Linked DNA regions of Bdellovibrio bacteriovorus. Each later gene encodes a partner of the first gene's protein in a complex. Links are inferred from orthologs where the notes say so. Each region holds a gene or a part of one and is shown in the gene's direction. Other genes may lie near its edges.

Region 1 (7,756 bases):
GCTGGTGAATAGAGGATCTCTTCTTTCCATTCTCCCTGACTGTTATTCAGGATTCCCAGGTGAGTTTTACCGCCTTCCAACTTCACAAAGACGATAGAGTTGCCATTGGGGGCCACAGAAGGTTCACGACCCCGCAGGTTTTGGGTCAAGCGTGTGGTTTTTTTAGTGATCAGATCATAGACGTGTAAATCAGAGAAGCGTTCAATCCGGTTCACGTAGTCAATTTTGTCATAGACGATCTTCTCAGAATTAGGAAACCAACTGATTCTTTGGATACTTCCTGTTGGTGGGCCATCACGTTGGGATGCGGGTTCAAATTCTTGATTGAACTTCTCTACTGTGTCTGCACTTTGGGCATCTAAAAAGCTTTGTGAGTCATTGGCACGAGTGATGATTTTGACAGAGCGGGCGCTGGCATCATCTTCGGTGACAACTGCCAAGTGTTTCCCGTCTGGAGAAATAGAGGGGGCCGTGACGGAAATAAAACTATTTTTTGGAATGATGACTTCAGTGATTTTGGCTTCACGAATGGTCTTAAGCTGCGACTGCGCGCGAACAACGACTTCATCAAGCATCTGGTTGTATTGAGCCGTGTAGTTCATTCCCAGAATTTCTTTGGCCGGAGTTTCGATGAAATAAGGAACCCGCCCGCCTTGTCGTTCGTTCAAGTCTTTAGCGACGTGCAGTCCATGCTCCGTGAACATCTGACTCCACATAAGGGAGCCAAACAAATAAGCTCGCATGCCTTCGGGCCAAGTGGGAATGTACTCGTTGGCTTCGGCGATGTCGTAAGAGTAAAAAGTTTTGTCTTCGACCATCGCGCGAATCGTTGCATCCTGATAAAAAGATCGCAGACGCCCATGATTCCCCAAGCGGGTTTCCATTTCGACGGCGACACCCTCCTTCCACCAGGTTGGCAAAAGAATATTCGGTGCGATGATATTTCCAAAAACGAAACGCAAAGGCTTCATAATTCCGTTGGCGGGTTCAAAATTGAGAATGTGAGTGTATTCGTGGGCAAGCAGCTCAAAAGCCCAATCTCCGGTGTCCGCCAAACTCTCTTCCGGGCCCGGTAAAACGGGATAGGCCATAATGTGAGGGTACGGAATGCGAGTCGCATACCCATTTGTGACGTCAGTTTTATCGTTTATAATGACGATGGTTTTTTCCGGCAATGAGTGAAAATAAGAACGAAGTTCGGTGTAAGCCTTTTCTAATTTTTCGGCATAGAGGAGACCAAGGTCCTGCTGCTTGGCATTAAAGATGATTTCAAAATGAGGGGTTTTTAAGGTCTTCCATTTTAGGTCGGGCGGAACCTCAAGTTGCGCAAACGACGAGAGAGAAAAAAGAAAAATGAAAGAGAACCAAAGATGTAAAACACGCTGTCTGTGCATAAAGTCTCTTAGCCGTACAGCAACACAATATCATTTAGGAAATCTAAGGTTTGACAATGAGCCGCTATAAATTAAAGTTTTTATCTAATGATAACTATTGGATCTTCATAGGAGGACATCATGTTTCGTAAATTAGCTCTTGGTCTTGTTGCCTGCGCGGTTGTTGCTGGTTGTAAAGGAAAACAAACTCAATCGGATCAATCCATTGAAACTTTGCCTGCAGGTGGCCAATCTACTGCCATTGACTCATCACCTTTGAGCTATGATCCAATGGGTTCTGACTCTGGCAAAATCGCGGGTCTTGAAACAGTTCACTTCGGTTACGATAAATCGAGCTTGGATGCGGCTTCTAAAAAAGTGATCGCTTCTAACGTTGAGTGGATGAAATCAAACCCAGGCGTGAAAGTTCAAATCGAAGGTCACTGTGACAACCGCGGTACTATCGAGTACAATGTGGCTTTAGGTGAAAGACGCGCTAACGCCGTGAAAGCTTATATGGTAAGCTTGGGTATTGCTGGCGATCGTTTGAGCGTTATCAGCTACGGTAAAGAAAAACCACTTGATATGGGTGACACTGAAGCAGCATGGGCGAAAAACCGCCGTGCGAACTTTGTTCCTGCTCAGTAATTTAAGTTAAGAAAGGTGTGCAGTGAGACTACAGAGACTTTTCATCGGAGTTCTACTTTTTACGGTGATTGTCAGCTGTCAAACAGTCCCTGCACCCGTTGAGGATTACTCCCTCGCACGAGCTGCACTAGATGCGGCTCGTTCTGTTCAAGCGGCCCGCCATTCCCCTGGTTATTGGCACCAAGCTGAAGAAGCTTACCGTAAAGGCCGTATCTATTTTGAAGATCGTGATTATTCGAAAGCTAAAGAACAATTCGTGCGCGCTCGCGTTTCTGCGGAAAAAGCGGAAAACTCGGCACGATTGATTCGTCAAAGAACAGGAGATGTTCTATGAAGAAAATCCTAGTGGCTCTTGTTGCCACACCTCTATTCCTGACTGGTTGTTTGAAAACGCGCAATGAAGTTCGTGAGACAGAACAGCGCCAAGTCATGCAGCAACAAGTAACGACTCTGCAAAGAAGCAATGCCGATGTTTCAAACCGCTTTGCAGACCTCGAAGAACAAATGAGAAATCTGAATGGCCGTGTTGACGTGGTTGAAAACCGCGTAGGTCAAGGCAACTCCGGCATGGAAACAGCCGTAAGAAATACTCAACAGCAGAATCAAGATTTGAACCAGAAGGTCACGCTTCTTCAAGAGGCTCTGACAAAGATGGAAAAAGACATTTACACTTTGAACGCCGAAATCCAATCCCTGAAAGCCGAGCGTGTCGCGGGCCAAGCGGAAAGATCTGCAAAGCAAGCTAAGAAGAACGTTTATGAAGTTGGCGAAGAGTTCTTCAATAAAAAAGATTGGAAACAGGCGATCTTAAACTACCAAAAATACCGTGACGACAATCCAAAAGGATCGAAGTTCGCGGATGCGACTTATAAAATCGGCGTGTCCTTCCAAGAGTTGGGCATGAAAGACGAAGCAAAAACTTTTTACGACGAAGTAGTTAATAAATTTCCGAAATCAGATGAAGCTCGTCGTTCTAAAACTCGCTTGAAGGGTTTGAAAAAATAATTCGTGATTGAACGTGTATTAGCCATTGAAACCAGCTGTGATGACACTTCCGTAGCGATCGTAGATCGCAGTGGTTGGGTGCACTCTGTTGTCGCGGCTTCGCAAGATTTAGAACACGAAATCTATGGCGGTATCGTCCCTGAAATCGCCGCTCGCAATCACTCCATCGCTCTGATTCCCTTAATTGAAGAGGCTTTTAAAAAAGCCGGAATGACTTGGAAAGACGTCGAGGGAATTGCCGTCACCAATCGTCCTGGTCTGATTGGTGCTTTGATTGTGGGGCTTGTGACGGCGAAATCCTTGTCGCAAGCAAAGGGTCTTCCCTTTCTAGGAGTGAATCACTTAGAAGGTCACTTGTTAGCACCTTTCTTGCGTGACTCCCAATATGCTCCACCTGAAGACTTCGGATATCCTTACGTAGGGTTAGCCATCAGTGGCGGTCACACCAGTCTTTATCAAATCAAAGGTTTGGGTGATTACAAAGTTCTGGGCGCCACGAAAGACGACGCAGCCGGAGAGTGCTTTGATAAATTTGCGAAGATGGCGGGTCTTGGTTTTCCCGGCGGTGTGCGCATTGATCAAATGGCAAAGACGGGAAACCCCCATGCTTTTGAATTTCCTCGCAGTATGATTCACGACGAAACTTTCGATATGAGCTTTTCGGGTTTAAAATCCTCGGGCCAGCGCATGCTGGAACAACTAGGTCCTGAGTTAGTTCAAGAGCAGCTTCCCGATCTTTGTGCTTCTTTTCAAGAAGCTATTGTCGATGTTCTTATTGCTAAATTAGATCGAGCGGCCAAAGTATTTAGATCCAAGCGCGTGATTTTAACCGGCGGCGTGAGTGCGAATTCTCGTCTGCGCGCGCGTGCGGAAGAATGGGCCGCGAAAAAAGGTCTGACGCTCGTAGTTCCACCGATCCGCTATTGCACGGATAATGCGGCGATGATCGGGTACGCAGGTGTTCTAAGAATGAATGCCGGGGAATTTTCAAACATCGACCTCGGACCTTCACCTCAAGTTTTGACAACGGATTTTAGATGAGCCAATCACGCGAACGCTTAGAGCACACACTGCAAGAGTTAGGCATTCTTGCTAAAAGATCTTTGGGTCAAAACTTCTTGGTCAGCGATGTCGTCATTGAGCGCATCATCAACCAAGTGAAAGAGTTTAATCCCGAAGAGTTGATTGAGGTGGGTCCAGGGCCTGGCGCTTTAACTTATTTTCTAAAACAAATGAATGTGCCTTTGACTTTGATTGAGCTGGATCGCGTGATCGCGAACTACTGGCGCGAGCAGGGGCAGAATGTCCTTGAAGAAGATGCTCTGAAATTAGATTGGTCGCGCTTTTATTCAGACAAGAAAGTCGTTTTCGTCAGCAATCTGCCTTATCAGATTTCTTCAAGCATAGTGATTGAGCGTTCGATGGAAGAAAAAGGTGTTGAGCACATGGTTCTGATGTTTCAGAAAGAAGTGGCGCAAAGAATCCGTGCGGTGGCGAAGTCAGAGCATTACGGACTTTTAAGTGTTATTGCTCAAGTCTTCTGGAAGACGGAAATGGTGACTGAAGCGGGGCCGCGAGATTTTTCGCCTCCTCCTCGTGTCGCCAGCCGAGTGTTATGCTTTTCGCGTCTGCAAAGTGAAGTTAAAAACCGCCAAGCTTTCCTGACTTTCGTGAAAGCGGCCTTTGCCCAACGCCGCAAGCTTTTAAAGAAAAATTTGTCTGGTCTTTTAAGTCAAAAGAAGCTAACTGAAGAGCAATTGGTGGGCTGGATCACCGGCATGGGTTTTACAGAAACGGCTCGTGCGGAAGAACTGAGCCCTGCGCAGTTTGTGACTTTGTATAAGCACTTTGGATTTGAAGCATGAGCATTTTAATTGTTCAAGAGAACAAAAAAGCCCGATTCGATTACACGATCGTAGAAACGTACGAGGCGGGCTTGCAGCTTATGGGCAGCGAAGTGAAATCCTTGCGCAATAAAGATGTGCAGCTCAAAGACTCTTACATCTCTTTTCGCGGAGATGAAGCCTTCTTGCAGAATGCTCATATCGCTGAATACAAAGCCTCCAGTTACAACAATCATGCCCCTGAAAGACTTCGCAAACTTTTACTGAATCGCAAAGAGCTGGACGAGATTTTTGGTGCGTTGAAAGAAAAAGGCTATTCCTGCGTGCCGCTTAAAATCTATTTTAAAAACGGCCGTGCGAAATTAGAAATTGCTTTGGTGAAGGGTAAAAAGACTCACGACAAGCGTGAGGCCATTAAGAAACGCGACGTTTCTGATCAAATTCGCTCAAGTCTACGACGGAATCGTTAGTAATAAACTCTTCACGAATACCTAGACGCGCGCGCTTTTCTGCCAGCAAATGTTTCCAAGCGGCATAAGCTTCGCGGTTTTGCGGATCAATGCTTAATTTTTCTAACAGCTTCAGCTCAGTCTCTGTATTCGCTTTTAAAGCGCGATAGAAATAGTCATACGTCATCGCTAGATCGCGATAATCGTCTTCTTCTGGCAAGTGATAATCAGGAATATGCCACTGACCCAACATCAATTGGTGCATGTGTCTTTCCATCGTCACTAATGGAGAAAGAAGATTCTTCGTCATACGAATTCCCAAGAACAAAGTAACTCCCATAAGGAATAGGAAACTAGCGCTTAAGAAAATTTTAAGCCACGTCACTTCACGCTCTAAGTGTTCTACTAAGTAGGGATGTGTGTCGTAAGCAAGACTTTTGAAGAGATCATAATTCTGTACGATGAAGTAATAGGCCGGAAGAAGAAATAAAACCGCGCCACCCGCAACAGCCGTCACCATATACCAGCAGTATTTGTACTGAAAGCTTTTATTTAAAATAAAGCGGCGAGGACCTTGTCCATGGGGCACACGCTGGGGTTCGATAACTCTTCGTCCGTATAACATATGACCTCTTATCGGTCTGTTGTGTTTTCAAAAGAGTCCAATTATTCTCAAAAGTATACATTCGCTGAAATAAAGAGGAGTCTTCATGCGTGGTCCGGTTCAAGATACAAAGCGCCGTTGGATTTTTACCGTATTCCTGACAACTCTCCTGGTATTTGGTGCTGAAAAACTCTGGGCCTTGGATGAGCCGACAAATCGCCCTGACAATGACACGACCTTGGTCGATGAAAAGTATTCTTTAAAAGCCGACCGCGAAGCCTTTGATAAATTGCGCAAAGATATTCCGCCTGAACGCCAAAAAGAAAACGATGAAAAAGCTTTTATGGATCAATTGATGTCGGACTTTTCGCGCTCTCCTTCCGAAGTGCGCTCGAAGTTCTCTAGCATCATCAATAAAAAGCGTGAGCTCTTTAACAAAGACATGACGAAAAGCCGCGAGCAGTTTAATAAAACCCAAAAGAAAGAGCGCGACGAGTTTTCAAAAAAACAGGCCGATGCACGAAAAGACTTTTCAAAAAAGAAGGTCACTTCTGACGAGCGCAAAGAGTTTTTCGAAGAGCTTGATGGCGAAAGAAAAGACTTCTATTCGAAACAAAAAGAACAGCGCGATGAGTTTGAAGCCGATATGCGCGATAAAAGAAAAAACTTTGACGATTACGCTCGCTCTAAAACCGACGAGTTTAATCAGTTACACCGTGATTATACGAAACGCTATGACGAGAATAAAAAAGCACAGTCGGACTTGAAAAAACAAGCGGAAGAAAAACGGAAACAGCTACAGAAAAGTATTGATCAAGAGTACGAGGGCATTCGTCAGAAAGATCCTACGATCCTGGAGCCAGCGACCCAAGGTCAGTAATCACGACGGTCTTTTAAAGACTTCTTTATGAATCTCCATTGTCAGAGCGAAAAGTTTGTTTTCGATCATCGTAGACAGTGGACTGAATTCAATCCCGAAGGTCTGAATCACTTTGTTGCCTTCATCCACTTTGATGTGGCGAACGACGCCTTGAATTTCAATCGGCGATCGTTTCCCAATCACCAAGTGTCCTGTCACTTTATCGCCGATCTTCATTAATGGCGCATCCATTCGATAAATCACACGACAACCTTGGCTGCTAAGGTCGGCCAATTGTCCGATGATTTTCTGCGGTTGCTCGTTGACTAGAACAATATTGTAAAACGCTTGGTAACCTTCAGGAATGCGCACGCGGTAATTTTGGCGACGTTGCAGATGATAGAGTTCTTCTGCGACCGGGACGACGACTTTTTCCTGATGAATTTGTGCGAAGCCCTGGAAGTAGTATTTCTCTCCGCCTAAGAAGAAATGACCTAGGTATTCTTCTTGGGGTTTTAAAGTCGTGATGGATTCGACAGTGCACTCAAGGCATTTAGTTTTAGAATTGTAAAAGTTCACGCGCAGTTTACAGATAGACTCTTCTTTACCCTTACAAAGAAGCTCTCCTTGAGCTTGAGCAAGATCCTGCCAAAGCTTGATCTTTTCGTCTTCGCGACCTACTAAGGTGAAGATGTCTTTATCCATACCGTGACCTCGTGCTTGTTGTGATGCAGATGTTGCACACGTGCATTTTCTAAGGACTGGAACTTTTTGAGAGTCGCAAAGTCCGTCTTACCTTGAAATTTTATCGTGCAAACGAAGTTCGAGCATAGTCCTGAACTCTGCCACATCTGAACAAGTTCCAGAAGTTTTTCGGGGTAGCAGATGATATCAGAGAAAAACCAATCGATGGCCCCAATGTCCTCGGGCTTCACCGTGAAGGCATTGGTCTTCATAAAATGAATGCGCGGAAG
Region 2 (5,749 bases), on another replicon or contig:
AGCTTAAAAAAATCCGTACAGGTCGTGCTCAAGTGTCTATGCTTGATAATATCCGCGTAAACTACTACGGCACTCCATCTCCTCTTTCTCAGGTAGCGTCTATCTCTACTCCGGATGCAAAATCATTCTTGATCGCTCCTTGGGAAGTTTCAATTCTTAAAGATATCGAACAAGCTATCATCAAGTCTGAGTTGGGCATGGCTCCAATGAACGACGGTAAAGTGATCCGCTTGAAAGTTCCAGATTTAACAGAAGAGCGTCGTAAAGACCTCGCAAAACAAGTTAAGAAAATCGCTGAAGAAGCACGTGTGGCTGTTCGTATGGCTCGTCGTGATGCCAATGACGAAGTTAAAAAACTTCAAAAAGATAAAGCTATCAGCGAAGACGAAGGCAAAAAAGCAGAAGCAGATGTTCAAAAAGTGACTGACGATTTCATCAAAAAAGTAGACCAAGTGGCTGATGAAAAAGAAAAGTCCATTTTGACTATCTAAGCCTTTGTATTGGTTGCGATGACTCTACCGAAACACATAGCTATTATTATGGATGGTAACGGTCGTTGGGCTCAGCTCAAACGTCGTCCTCGCACGTTCGGACATATCAAAGGAACTCGTGTCGCGAAAAAAATCATCACCGATTGTTCGCGACGCGGAATCAAAAATCTAACATTGTATGCATTCAGCACTGAAAACTGGTTTCGCCCTCAGGCTGAAGTCAGTTTGCTGATGCAAATTCTTCGTCGTTACCTTAAGCGCGAGACCGAAAACCTAGTTAAAGAGAATATCCGTTTCTCTGTCATTGGTGATATGTCGCGCATTCCTTCGGACGTTGCTGAAGCCATTGGTAAATCTATCGAAGCTACAGCTCAGTGCACAGGCCTTAACCTGGTCTTTGCGTTGAGCTATGGTTCTCGACAAGAGATCACAGAAGCCGTTCGCGATATTGCTGCACGTGTGGCGGCCGGTGAAATCAACCCCGAAGATATTGACGAGTCTGTTATCAATTCAGCGCTCAGCACGTATCCTACTCCGGATCCGGATTTGATCATTCGCACAAGTGGCGAACAAAGACTGTCAAATTTCTTGTTGTGGCAAGCGGCCTATTCAGAGTTTTATTTTACTGATGTGTTATGGCCCAACTTCACTGAGTCTCATTTAGAGGAAGCTTTGAACGCTTTTTCGATGAGACAACGCCGCTTTGGCAAGGTTACAGCGAATGACAACGTGGAAAAGCTTTCAAACTAGAGCTGTTTCGGCTGCAGTGGCTCTGGCACTGATTATCGGCCTTTATATTACTTTAAATGTTCAAGGGCTGAAAATCGCGATCGCTTTCGTTGTTGCTGTTGGCACTTGGGAATTGATCACGATTCTTTTTAAGAACGAAAAATCAATTCTATTAAAAGGCCTTTTTTATTTTCTGACGCTTGCGATTTTCGGTGCGACTTTAACTTCTTTAAGCACCGGTGGAATTATTTATTCAATCGCTTTGATCATTATGATTATAGCCGTTCTTTTGTCAGCGCACAAAGAAGGTAATTTGAGTTACATGGCGGACGCTCAAGCTAAAGCTGCTTTGGGATTCTTTTACATGGGACTTCTGCCAGCATTTGCGTTTCGCATTTTAGATCAAGCGCATGGCATTGCTTGGTTTGTCTATTTGTTAGCGGTTGTTTTTGCCGGCGACACAATGGCTTACGTCTTTGGTGTCTTGATCGGAAAACATAAAGTCATGCCTTCAGTTTCCCCGAAGAAAACCTGGCAAGGCTCTGTGGGTGGTATCATCGGTTCGATGATTGCGGGATATATTTGCTGGCAATTTCTCTTTTCAGAACAGCCTTTGGGTCTCTTTTTGATACTTGCAGGCATTTCTGGATTCGTGGGACAGTTTGGTGATTTCTTTGAATCTCTCTTAAAACGAGTCGCCGATGTTAAGGACTCTGGGAAAATTATGCCGGGTCACGGCGGTGTCCTCGATCGTATTGATGGTGTCCTATTCGCAAGTCCTGTTGTTCTTGCGGGAATTTTGATTTTGTCTCATCTTTTGTCGTAATCGGAAGGTCGAGCCCTCGAGCATTAACATTTTTATTTCCTAGCTCACGACTCATCGAAACTCTAGAATATTCGAATGAATATCTTTTCTTATCTTCAATCAGGTTTATCAGCAATCATCCCCTTCGTTATCTTGCTCGGAATTTTGATTTTCGTGCATGAGCTTGGACACTTCCTTGTCGCTCGTTGGTGTGGCGTTCGTGTTGAAGTTTTCAGTTTGGGATTTGGCAAAAAGCTTTTGAAATATAAAAAAGGCGACACGACTTATGCGCTTTCACTGATCCCACTAGGCGGCTACGTGAAAATGTTTGGCGAGCAGCCGGGCGATAATATTTCTGAAGAAGATAAGAAGCACTCATTCACTCACAAAAATGTGTGGCAAAGAATCGCGGTTGTGATCGCGGGTCCTTTGATGAACTTTTTCTTTGCAGTCCTGATCTTCTTTGCGGTGGCTTTGATTGGTGAAGACGCTAAGACGCCAGTGGTTGGTGACGTTGCTCAGAATACTCCCGCTTACGCGGCAGGTTTCCGTTCGGGCGATAAAATCGTTTCTATCAATGAAACTCAAGTGAACACTTGGGAAGATTTGCAACGCGCTTTAAGCCTTAAAGAAAATCACAATCTTCACATCGACGTTGTCGTTCAACGTGAGGGTTCTGAAGAAACTACGAAAATTGCGACGGATGCGAAAGCAGAGCCAAACCCGAATGTCCTCAGTTCATATGAATATGTGGCAAATGTTGATGGACTGACTCCGTACTCTGCGGGAACAACTATTGGTGTGCTTCAAGGTTCGCCACTAGCCGCCTTGGGTGTGCAAACAGGTGACTCCATCACTTCAATCAATGGCCAAAAAGTCGCTTACTGGCGTCAGCTGGAAGATACTTTGGCTAAGCAAAATTCCAAGGAAGCTTTGACGTTAGAAGTTCTGGGGATGCGTGAAGGTGATAAGGAAGCAAAACCTATCACGGTGACTTTGGCCCCAACGGAATCAATCAAAACTTATTCGATGGCGAGCCTGGGTTTTGAAAGCTCTGAGCTTTACCTAAGCAAAGTGATGGATAACTCTCCAGCGAAAGCAGCCGGTCTGCATGCGATGGATCGTTTGGTCTCCATCAACAATGTGACACTGAAAAAGTGGGAAGATGTTATCAACAACATCAAGTCCTTCGACGGCAAAAACCCGGTTGCAGTAACGGTTTTGCGTGATGGTCAGAATTTGAATTTGAACATCACCCCTAAGATGACGACTCAGATGCTTCCAACAGGTACTGAAGAAAAACGCTATACGATCGGAATTGCACCGATCGCAAATATCGCGGCACCTGAGTTGATGGTGGTTCGTTCAGAGAATCTTGGACAAGCCTTCGTTCGCGGAGTGGAAAAAACTTGGGACGTGTCGGTAATGACCGTGATGAGTTTCGTTCGTTTGTTCCAAGCGAAGATCTCTCCAAAAAACATCGGTGGCGTGATCTCTATCGGTCAAGCGGCTAGCGAAACTTTCAAGATCGGTTTGACTCAGTTCTTGCAAATGATGGCGATTATTTCCGTCAATCTTTTCATCCTGAACTTGTTGCCGATTCCAGTTTTGGATGGTGGACACTTGGTGTTCTATGCCATCGAAGTTGTGAAAGGTGCGCCGCTGAGCATGCGTAAGATGGAGCTTGCTCAACAAGTGGGTCTTGCGTTACTGATGAGCCTCATGATCTTTGCTCTATTTAACGACTTCACTCGTATTCTTGGTCTATGAAGGTTTTAGCTATGGAAACCAGCACTCTGCTTGGCGGAGTTGCTGTTGTCATCGATGGACAAGTGGTTGCAGAGGAATCTTCCTTGCGCCAGAAAACCCATAGCGAAAACATCAGTCCTTTTGTTGATCATTGTCTAAAAAAAGCCCACTTAAAACTTGAAGATATCGACGTCTTTGCCGTGGGCCAGGGGCCTGGCAGCTTCACTGGAATTCGTGTCGCCGCCAATGCCGGAAAAACTTTTGCCTATAGCTTTAATAAACCCATGGTCACTATCGACACCTTGATGTTGTTAGCGGCTCAGGTGAAAGACAAAAGCAAACCCGTTCTTTCCATTATCAACGCTTATAAAAACATGGTGTACATGGGTCTTTTCGATATCACCGGTGCTGAGCCGACTTATATCAAAGGTCCAGACGCTGTTCCCGTGCGTGAACTTAAGAACCACATCCATTCAGATTGTTTGGTTGTTGGCGACGGGTGGGAAGCCTACAGCGAATACTTCCCTGAAGAATTAATGAAAAAGTTTTCTCGCGATCCGCAACTTCCCGATCACGCTTTGGCGTCGACACTGGGATTGATGGCGGAACGCCGTGCTTTATCGGGCCAAACCTTGGACTGGAAATCTTTTGTTCCCCTTTATATCCGTGCCTCCGAAGCCGAAGAGACAAAAAAAGGAATTTTAATCTCGCCGCTTAAGTAGAGGATGCATCATGGAAAGAGATCTTCATAAGGCCTATTTGGAATCTTTGGAGTTTCAAAAAACTTCGAGTGAAAACACAGACACCAAATTATGGGTTGTTGCTTCCGGTAAAGGTGGCGTAGGTAAAACCTTTGTTTCTTCCAGTTTGGGAATCACTCTTTCAAAACTTGGTCACTCGGTTGTCATCGTTGATCTTGACTTGAGTGGCGCCAATATTCACACTTCTTTGGGTCTTCCACCTTCACACATGAATGTTCGCCATTTTTTTGAAGGCGTTAAAACGCTTCAAGAGCTGGTGATTCCAACACCTTTCCCGCATCTTTCTTATGTTCAGGGTTTTTGGGATTCTTGGACTCCGACAGATTTTTCTTATGCCCAAGTTCAAAATCTTTTGCCTGAGCTTAAGAAATTGCGCGCTGATTACGTGATCGTTGACATGGGTGCCGGTGCTTTAGAAGCGCACTTGGAACTTTTCAAAGCCGCTGATGAAAAATTTCTGATTACGACTCCTGAACCGACAAGCATCGAAAAGACGTATCGTTTTATCGAAGCTTTTGTCTGCCATTCATTGCGCCAAAGTTCGACTCCGGATGCTTACGGCAATATGATTTCCACTTTAAGAAATCACCGCCAAAGAACTTTGGAAAAACCTTTTTCGTTTAGATCTTATTTGAAAGAGCAAACGGGTTTTCAATATGACTTCTTTGAAGCTCTTTCATCGACTCCCGTTCGCTTGATTGTGAACTCTGCTCGCAGCCAATCTAATGCGGATTTGGGTCATTCCATTAAGAGTGTCTGCAATAAGTACTACGACTTAGGTATTGATTTTGCGGGTGCGATCGACTTCGACAACGCTGTGTGGCAGTCGATTCGTTCACGCGAACATGTCTTGGTAGCTCAGCCTTTCACTGCTTTAGCGGGACAATTTTTAACTACCTGCAAACAACTTATTGATCCCGAGGAGCTTCGCGCCGTAGTATAATAGCTACGATGCAAGCGACGTCACGGTATAACTACTACGAGATTCTAGAGCTGACAGCAAATGCACCTCAACACGAGGTGAGTGCTGCCTATGAACGCGCGCGCACAACGTACTCCGGTGAAAATCCTGCGATCTATACAATCTTCTCTGAACAAGAAGCCCGTGAGCTTTTGGTTTTGATCGAGGAAGCTTACCAAGTTCTTGGAAATAAAATTCTTAGAAACATCTACGATCAACGCCTGCTCAGTGGTCGAGCTTCATTGAACGATCT

The links.
Region 2: the proteins of tsaD (region 1) and tsaB are in contact, whole or in part, in a solved structure (PDB 4WQ4), measured with the Escherichia coli proteins. The link is inferred for Bdellovibrio bacteriovorus from one-to-one orthologs.

The regions. Positions count from the first base shown.
Region 1 is NZ_LUKF01000014.1:113,395-121,150, forward strand. The notes cover bases 2,280-5,049. They hold tsaD (tRNA (adenosine(37)-N6)-threonylcarbamoyltransferase complex transferase subunit TsaD), read left to right. Parts: upstream 2,280-3,032; coding sequence 3,033-4,067; downstream 4,068-5,049. Other genes in these bases: AZI85_RS08620 (DUF4398 domain-containing protein), read left to right, coding at 2,280-2,355; AZI85_RS08625 (tetratricopeptide repeat protein), read left to right, coding at 2,352-3,026; rsmA (16S rRNA (adenine(1518)-N(6)/adenine(1519)-N(6))-dimethyltransferase RsmA), read left to right, coding at 4,064-4,891; smpB (SsrA-binding protein SmpB), read left to right, coding at 4,888-5,049. In the rest of the region: AZI85_RS08610 (hypothetical protein), read right to left, coding at 1-1,394; peptidoglycan-associated lipoprotein Pal, read left to right, coding at 1,515-2,021; more of AZI85_RS08620, read left to right, coding at 2,044-2,279; more of smpB, read left to right, coding at 5,050-5,340; AZI85_RS08645 (hypothetical protein), read right to left, coding at 5,285-5,944; AZI85_RS08650 (hypothetical protein), read left to right, coding at 6,030-6,803; AZI85_RS08655 (PilZ domain-containing protein), read right to left, coding at 6,804-7,487; AZI85_RS08660 (SAM-dependent methyltransferase), read right to left, coding at 7,463-7,756.
Region 2 is NZ_LUKF01000001.1:439,400-445,148, forward strand. The notes cover bases 2,668-5,651. They hold tsaB (tRNA (adenosine(37)-N6)-threonylcarbamoyltransferase complex dimerization subunit type 1 TsaB), read left to right. Parts: upstream 2,668-3,806; coding sequence 3,807-4,496; downstream 4,497-5,651. Other genes in these bases: rseP (RIP metalloprotease RseP), read left to right, coding at 2,668-3,795; AZI85_RS02195 (P-loop NTPase), read left to right, coding at 4,507-5,478; AZI85_RS02200 (helix-turn-helix domain-containing protein), read left to right, coding at 5,487-5,651. Also shown: frr (ribosome recycling factor), read left to right, coding at 1-491; AZI85_RS02175 (isoprenyl transferase), read left to right, coding at 510-1,241; AZI85_RS02180 (phosphatidate cytidylyltransferase), read left to right, coding at 1,213-2,046; more of rseP, read left to right, coding at 2,122-2,667; more of AZI85_RS02200, read left to right, coding at 5,652-5,749. UniProt on the Escherichia coli protein: Required for the formation of a threonylcarbamoyl group on adenosine at position 37 (t(6)A37) in tRNAs that read codons beginning with adenine.